One region of the Pantoea sp. nfd-35 genome, then DNA from elsewhere that is predicted to be linked to it. Evidence: predicted binding sites of a transcription regulator. Region 1 holds the regulator's gene; the other holds the start of a gene.

The links. Region 1 encodes CRP, which controls carbon source genes, mostly activating them, when cyclic AMP is high. Its sites were predicted from a motif close to ATGTGANNNNNNTCACAT; they were not measured.
Region 2: cdd (cytidine deaminase) is a predicted target of CRP. The motif match lies at 1,791-1,808, and genes of this name have one in related genera.

Annotation. Positions count from the first base shown of each region.
Region 1 covers NZ_CP122403.1:429,149-433,426, reverse strand. The annotation lists gene P9J57_RS01965 (phosphoribulokinase) at 1-787, shown strand, start outside; gene P9J57_RS01960 (OsmC family protein) at 817-1,221, opposite strand; gene crp (cAMP-activated global transcriptional regulator CRP) at 1,525-2,157, shown strand; gene P9J57_RS01950 (YccS/YhfK family putative transporter) at 2,216-4,278, shown strand, end outside.
Region 2 covers NZ_CP122403.1:1,577,077-1,581,354, forward strand. The annotation lists gene P9J57_RS07385 (NAD-dependent malic enzyme) at 1-684, opposite strand, end outside; gene cdd (cytidine deaminase) at 853-1,743, opposite strand; gene P9J57_RS07395 (CidB/LrgB family autolysis modulator) at 1,863-2,555, opposite strand; gene P9J57_RS07400 (CidA/LrgA family protein) at 2,548-2,940, opposite strand; gene metG (methionine--tRNA ligase) at 3,060-4,278, opposite strand, start outside.

The DNA.
Region 1 (4,278 bases):
TTTTCAGCAACTCAATTTGCACGCGGCCGAGCTGGAAGGAGACAGTTTCCACCGATTTACCCGGCCTGAAATGGATATGGCTATCCGTAAGGCGCGCGATCTGGGTCGCCATATCAGCTACTTTGGCCCGGAGGCGAATGATTTCGGTCTGCTGGAGCAGACCTTTGTTGAATACGGTGATCAGGGCAAGGGCCAGTCACGTAAATACCTGCATACCTACGACGAAGCGGTGCCCTGGAATCAGGTGCCAGGTACCTTTACCCCGTGGCAGCCGCTGCCACCGGATACGGACGTGCTGTTTTATGAAGGACTGCACGGCGGCGTCGTGACGGCTCAGCACAACGTCGCTGAAAAAGTGGATTTACTGGTCGGCGTCGTCCCCATCGTTAACCTGGAGTGGATTCAGAAGCTGGTACGCGATACCGGTGAACGCGGTCATTCGCGTGAAGCCGTAATGGATTCGGTGGTGCGCTCAATGGAAGATTACATCAATTTCATTACGCCGCAGTTCTCACGCACCCATATTAACTTTCAGCGGGTTCCAACCGTCGACACCTCTAACCCCTTTGCGGCACGCACCATTCCTTCACTGGATGAAAGTTTTGTCGTCATCCACTTTCAGGGGCTGGAAGATATTGATTTTCCCTACCTACTGGCCATGCTGCAGGGATCGTTTATTTCCAATATCAACACGCTGGTTGTACCTGGCGGGAAAATGGGGCTGGCGATGGAATTAATTATGGCACCGCTGGTAAAACGGCTCATGGAAGGCAAACGCATTGAATAAAATCAGAGGCCGCGCTGGCCTCTGAATAATTACAGCTCGATAACTTCGTAACTGTGGGTAATTTCCACCCCTTTGCCTAACATAATGGCAACCGAGCAATACTTCTCAGCTGAAAGGTCGACCGCACGCGCGACGGCTTTATCTGAAAGTGCTTTTCCACTGACGATAAAATGCAGGTTGATGCGGGTAAAGATGCGAGGCGCTTCTTCCCGACGTTCTGATTCGAGTTTTACTTCGCAATCAGCCACATCGTTGCGACCTTTTTGCAAAATTGATACCACATCAATGGCGCTGCATCCGCCGGCCGCCATCAGCACCATTTCCATAGGGCTGGGCGCTTTATCGCCGGAATTGCCGTCCATTAAGACCTGATGTCCGGACGAAGACTCGCCGAGGAATGTTAACCCTTCAACCCATTTGACTCTTGCCTGCATAATCTGGCCCCCAGAATGCCCTGTTTTTGCGTCAGAGTACGCTTTTGCCTGGTAAACAGCAATCCGGAGAAATCAGCCTTATTGCTGAAGCGAGACAACACAAGACAGTCGGCGAAAGCTGTGCTACAAACAGTGCTGAAAATATTTTTCGTCATCCGAAGACGAAGCCGGGAAGAATGATGCGCTCTGCGCAAATGCAGCCCGAATAATTTCCTGAATGGAAACACGCTTAACGCTTTCATCGCCTGGCAGGGAAACTGAGCCCTGTATTTTGGGCACGATTACAATAGAGGATAATAGCGAATGGTTCTCGGCAAACCGCAAACAGACCCTACACTTGAATGGTTCCTGTCCCATTGCCATATTCACAAGTATCCATCCAAAAGTACGCTGATTCACCAAGGTGAAAAAGCCGAAACGCTTTACTACATCGTGAAAGGTTCCGTCGCGGTACTGATTAAGGATGAAGAAGGCAAAGAGATGATTCTTTCTTATCTGAATCAAGGCGATTTTATTGGTGAGCTTGGCCTGTTTGAAGAAGGTCAGGAGCGCAGCGCCTGGGTACGTGCGAAAACTGCGTGCGAAGTGGCAGAGATTTCCTACAAGAAATTCCGTCAGCTCATCCAGGTTAACCCGGATATTTTGATGCGTCTTTCTTCTCAGATGGCTCGCCGTCTGCAGGTGACGTCAGAAAAAGTGGGAAATCTCGCTTTCCTGGATGTGACCGGACGCATTGCACAAACGTTGCTTAATCTGGCTAAACAGCCAGATGCCATGACGCATCCTGACGGCATGCAAATTAAAATTACTCGTCAGGAAATTGGCCAAATCGTTGGTTGTTCACGTGAAACCGTGGGCCGTATTTTGAAGATGCTGGAAGATCAGAACCTGATCTCCGCACACGGCAAAACCATCGTTGTTTACGGCACACGCTAAGCCTGACTGTTCACGGCGTGATGGCGACATTATGCCGTGAATGTCTTGTGTTGAGCCGATGTGGCGAAGAATAATCTATCACCCCGAAGTTAACTATGCGCTGCGCCAGACGCTGGTGTTGTGCCTTCCCGTAGCGCTCGGCTGGCTGTTCGGCGATCTGCAAAAAGGATTGCTGTTCTCATTGGTTCCCGCCTGCTGCAACATTGCCGGTCTGGACACGCCCCACAAACGCTTCTTTAAACGCCTGATCATCGGCGGCAGCCTGTTTGCCCTTGGCAGTTTACTGATGCAGTGGCTGCTGCTTAAAGACGTGCCGCTGCCGCTCATCCTGTTTGCCCTGCCTTTGCTGCTTGGCGTCACCGGAGAGATCAGTCCGCTGCACGCCCGACTGCTGCCCGGCACGTTAATCGCGTCAATTTTTACCCTCAGCCTGATTGGCCGTATGCCCATTTACGTTCCGCCCCTGCTCTATATCGGTGGAACGCTCTGGTATGGCCTGTTCAACTGGTTTTGGTTCTGGCTGTGGAAAGAGCAGCCGATGCGCGAAAGCCTGAGCCTGATCTACCGTGAGCTGGCAAATTACTGTGACGCCAAGTACAGCTTATTGACGCAGCTGACCGATCCGGAAAAAGCCCTGCCGCCCCTGCTGGCGCGTCAGCAAAAAGCGATCGATCTGATCAACACCTGCTATCAGCAAATGCATATGCTGTCTGCGAGTCGCGATCACAGCCACAAACGCCTGACCCGGGCGTTTCAGGTAGCACTGGATCTGCAGGAGCATATCTCCGTCAGCCTGCATCAGCCGGAAGAGGTCCAGAAGCTGGTCGAGCAAAGCCATGCTGAAGCCGTCATCCGCTGGAACGCCAGAACGATTTCAGCCCGGCTGCGCGCGCTGGCCGACGATATTCTGTATCACCAACTCTCTGGTCGTTTCGATATGGACAAGCAGTTGGGTGCGCTGGAGAAAATCGCCCTTCAGCATCCGGACAATCCGGTGGGTAACTTCTGTCTCTATCATTTCAGCCGTATCGCCCGGGTGCTTCGAACCCAAAAGCCGCTTTATCAACGCGACCTGATGGCCGATCGCCAGCGTCGTTTACCGCTGCTGCCCGCGTTGCGGAGCTATCTGTCGCTGCGGTCTTCCGCACTGCGAACGGCCGGGCGTTTTTCCGTCATGCTGATGCTGGGCAGCGCCCTGGCCGTGTTCTTTTCGATTCCTAAGCCCTACTGGATTTTGATGACCATCATGTTTGTCAGCCAGAGCAACTACAGCGCAACCCGCGTACGTATTCAGCACCGGGCCCTGGGAACCTTTGCCGGACTGGCTATCGCGGCGGCGTCGCTACGCCTGGATGTGCCTGAACCGCTGGTGCTGAGCATCATGCTGGTGATTACCTTTATCAGCTACCGTTTTACCCGCCAGTTTTACGGCTGGTCAATAGTGGGATTTACGGTTACGGCCGTTTATACGCTGCAACTGCTCTCCCTTAACGGGGCACAGTTTTTACTGCCCCGCCTGCTGGATACGCTGATGGGCTGCCTGATCGCCTTTGGGGGCATGTTATGGCTGTGGCCGCAGTGGCAAAGTGCCCTGCTGCGCCAGAATGCCCATGATGCGCTGGAGGCCTGTCAGGATGCCCTGCGAATGTTGCTGGGCCCGGAGCAGTCACCCGATGCGCTGGCTTACCAGCGGGTTAAGGTCAACCAGGCGCATAACGCCGTATTCAACTCCCTGAATCAGGCCATGCAGGAGCCGGGATTTAATTCACGCTACCTGCAGGATATGCGCTTATGGGTCACGCACTGCCAGTTTATCGTGGAGCACATTAACGCCATGACCATTCTGGCACGTGAACATACCATGCTGCCGCCCACGCTGGCTGAGCACTACCTGCAATGGTGCGAGATCGCCCTGCAACGGTGTCAGCAAAGGCTGGAATATGATGGGGAAAGTTCGCAGACGGATCTGCTACAGGGCGTGGAAGATATAAATGAGGGGCCGGTCACGGTACTGGAGCAGCACGTCAGGCGCATCCTGGAGCATCTGAAAGTCATGCACACGATCTCTTCTCTGGCCTGGAACCAGCGGCCTCATCATGGCCGCTGGCTGTTGCGCAGTCT
Region 2 (4,278 bases), 1.1 Mb from region 1:
GTTTACAAACTCGTCATATTCTTCGCCCGTGATACGGGGATGGCGCCAGCCCATGTACAGCGGATCGTTAAGCAGCTGCTGGTTATTGGTGCCCACATCCAGCACCACCGGCAGGGTATAAGCCGGGCTGATGCCGCCACAGGCGGTGTACAGTGACAGCTTACCGATTGGAATGCCCATGCCGCCGATGCCCTGATCGCCCAGGCCAAGGATGCGCTCACCGTCAGTGACCACAATCACTTTCACATTTTGTTTGGTGGCGTTTTGCAGCATGTCTTCGATGTGCGCACGGTTGGGATAGGAGATGAACACGCCACGCGCGCGGCGGTAAATTTCTGAGAAGTGTTCGCAGGCGGCACCGACGGTTGGCGTGTAGATAATTGGCATCATCTCTTCGAGATGGTTGTCCAGCAGACGATAAAACAGCGTTTCGTTGGTATCCTGAATGTTGCGCAGGTAGACATGTTTATCGTTGTTGTTTTTGAAGTCCTGAAACTGACGCCATGCGCGTTTTGCCTGCTCTTCGATGGATTCTACCGCTTCTGGCAGTAAGCCATTAAGGTTAAATTCATTGCGCTCTTCGATGCTGAAGGCACTGCCTTTATTCAGCAGCGGAAATTCCAGCAATATAGGGCCAGCATAAGGAATGTATAGCGGGCGTTTACTTTCGTATTCGAGTTCCATGCAGTCATGCTCCGGTTGCAAGTTTTCCTGGCGCAATAATCAAAGAGTAGGGTGACGCCAGTTTTATTGTGATGACGAAGACCTGGCGCCAGATCCTATGAAATTTCTGGCCGATGTACAGCTTTTGTAAATAAAAGATTTAGAAACTGTTTAAAACCGTGCCTCACCTTACGCTTTTGCCAGCGTAAGGTGCGTCAGGTTATCGCAACCCAGGGCGTGCAGGGTGGCCTGAGTTGCAGAGAACTGATCCAGGGCTGGCTGCGGCGTCTGGGCTAATGCGGCGGCCTGAATATCGTGGCAAGATTCCCCCGCCATATTCAGTAGAATCAGCGCGGCCTGCAAAGGGGGCAGGCTGGGATTGAAGGCGGCGTTTTCTGCATAGCGTCCGCTGAAAATCCGGCCGGAGGCGGTCTGTAACGCCACTCCGCTGAACGCCCGACTGTAAGGCGCATGGCTGCGATTAGCCGCCTTAACGGCGGCCTGAGACAGCGCATCGCCCGTTGCAACATAACCCTGGTCCACATCATCCATCAGGCGTTCGGTGATATTCAGATCGCCTGGGCCGAATGCGTCAGGCAGATAGTGCGCCAACGTATGCACCGCGCGCTGCGGCAGGCTAATGCGAATATCTGTGCCGCTGTTAAGTTCATTCATAAACTGGCGACAGTGACCGCAGGGGGTGTAATTGACTGTAATGGTCTCCAGACGGGATTCACCGCGCAGCCAGGCATGGGTGACCGCGCTCTGTTCAGCATGAACGGTTTGCTGCATGGTCGCGCCGGCAAATTCCATATTGGCGCCGAAATACCAGTTGCCGCTGACGCCGCGCGCGATAGCGCCGACGTTAAAATGTGAAAGCGTGGCAACCGCGCAGGCAGCGGCAACCGGCAGAAGCGCCAGCGCCAGCGCATCGGCATCCAGTTGAGTTTGCTCTTGCAACAAGGTGACCTGATCGGCCTGCAGCATCGCGTCAAATCCCGGCTCGCTCAGCACCGGACGCAGCGCGGTTTGCAGAGTGGCTGGAAGTACTTCAAAGGCAGAGTGGAAACGTGGATGCATGGAAGCCTCATTCAATCATCAGGGCAATGTGCCAGACATCGGTTTATATGTGATCTCTGTCTCTCTGACAATGCAACATGTCTTACAGTTTTCAACTTTGCGAGATCTCTCCCAAAGTTTTAGCCAAACCAGTGCAGCAGCAGCGGGAAAATAAAGGGGGCGAGCAACGACGTGATGATGCCGCAGATCACCAGCGCCAGCGAGCTGAAGGCACCTTCCTGAAAATCAAGTTCCGCTGCCCTGGCCGTTCCCAACGCATGCGAGGCATTGCCAATCGCCAGCCCGCGTGCGGCTTTGCTTTTCACTCCCAGCAGATTAAGCAACATATGACCAAACACGGCGCCCAGCACGCCCGCAATCAGGACACAAATTGCGCTGATGGCGGGAATGCCGTGCAGTGAGGCTGAAACCGCCATGGCGATCGGCGTGGTAACCGATTTCGGCAAAATCGTGGCGGCGATTTCTGGTGTGGCGCCCATCCACAGCGCGATGGCGGTGCCTGAAATCATCGCCGTCAGGCTGCCGATCACGCAGACGCCAATAATGGATTTCCAGCGGGCGCGAATTTGATGCATCTGCTCATACAGCGGCAGTGCCAGGGCCACGACGGCGGGCTGCAACAGTTGATTCAGTATCTCGCTGCCTGCGAAGTAGCGGGCATAAGGCATGTGCAGTAACAGCAGAAGGGGAATAATCACCGCCATGGAGACCAGAAGCGGGTTCAGCAAGGGAATTTTCAGCGTTGCCGCCAGCTTGCGCGCCAGCAAAAAAGCCCCGACAGTGAGGGGCAATGACCACCAGATATCACTCATCGTTGCCCCCTTTGATCACGGGGCGCGAATGCAGCTTATGCGCGCTTACCCCTACAATGGCCAGGACAGCGAAGGTACTGACAAGACAGGAGACCACAACAGGACCGAACTGCGCGGTAAGAATATCGGTGTAATTCATGACGCCAACGCTGATGGGCACAAACAGCAGCGCCATATAGCGAATAATCAGATGGCAACCCGGTTTGACCCAACGCACGGGCAGGATTTGCGATGCAAGCAGCGCAAACAGAATCAGCATGCCAATAATGCTGCCGGGCAGGGTGATGGGCAGCAGCAGGGCCACGCCGTTTCCGGCATATAAGCAAAGATAGATAATGATAAAAGCGCGCAGATAACGCCAACTCATCGTTAGCACGGTGTGCATGACAGGCTCCTGTTTTTAACGGGGTTTATCATACGCACTAACGGTCAGGCCCGCCAGCAATCAGCGGTGTGGCTGAAGCCGCCATCCCCGGCGGTAAACTGCAGAGGATGGCCAACGGACTATTTCACCGGCATGCCGGGCACCGCGCCGCTGTCTACGGACAGGACAAACAGATCTTTGCCGCCGGGACCGGCAGACAGCACCATGCCTTCTGACACGCCAAACCGCATTTTACGCGGCGCAAGGTTAGCCACGATAATGGTCATTTTGCCAACCAGTACCGCCGGATCGGGATAGGCCGCACGAATACCGGAGAAAATCTGGCGCTTCTCGCCGCCCAGATCCAGTTCAAGACGCAGCAGCTTGTCCGAGCCTTCGACGAATTCCGCTTTCTCAATCAGCGCCACGCGCATATCGACTTTGGCAAAATCATCAATGGTAATGGTATCGCCAATCGGCGCATCGGCCAGCGGGCCGGTCGCCGCGGGTTTATTGGCGTCTGCCGCATCCGCTTTTGACGCCTCAATCAGGCCGTCGACCTTCGCCATTTCGATTCGGCCATACAGGGCCTTGAACGGCGCAACCTGATGGTTCAGCAGCGGTTGCTGAATGGCATCCCAGTGCAGCTCAGTGTTCAGGAACGCTTCGGCGCGCGCGCTCAGCGACGGCATGACCGGTTTCAGCCAGGTCATCAGCACCCGGAACAGGTTAATGCCCATCGAGCAAATGGCCTGCAGGTCTGCATCGCGGCCTTCCTGCTTCGCCACCACCCACGGCGCCTGCTCATCCACATAGCGGTTAGCCAGATCGGCCAGCGCCATGATTTCACGAATGGCACGGCCAAATTCACGGCTGGCCCAGGCCTCACCAATCTTCTCAGATGCGTCCAGGAAGGTTTGATACAGCGCCGGATCGGCCAGCTCAGCTGACAGCTTGCCGTCAAAGCGTTTGGTGATAAAACCGGCATTACGTGAGGCCAGATTGACGACTTTGTTAACGATATCGGCGTTAACGCGCTGAACAAAATCTTCCAGATTCAGGTCGATGTCATCAATGCGTGAAGAGAGCTTGGCCGCATAGTAGTAGCGCAGGCTGTCGGCATCCAGGTGCTGTAACCAGGTGCTGGCTTTGATAAAGGTTCCACGCGACTTCGACATTTTTGCACCGTTGACGGTGACGTAGCCGTGCACGAACAGGTTAGTCGGCTTGCGGAAACCGCTGCCTTCCAGCATGGCCGGCCAGAACAGGCTGTGGAAGTAGACAATGTCTTTACCGATGAAGTGATACAGTTCCGTGGTGGAATCCTGCTGCCAGAATTCGTCAAAGTTAATATCGCCA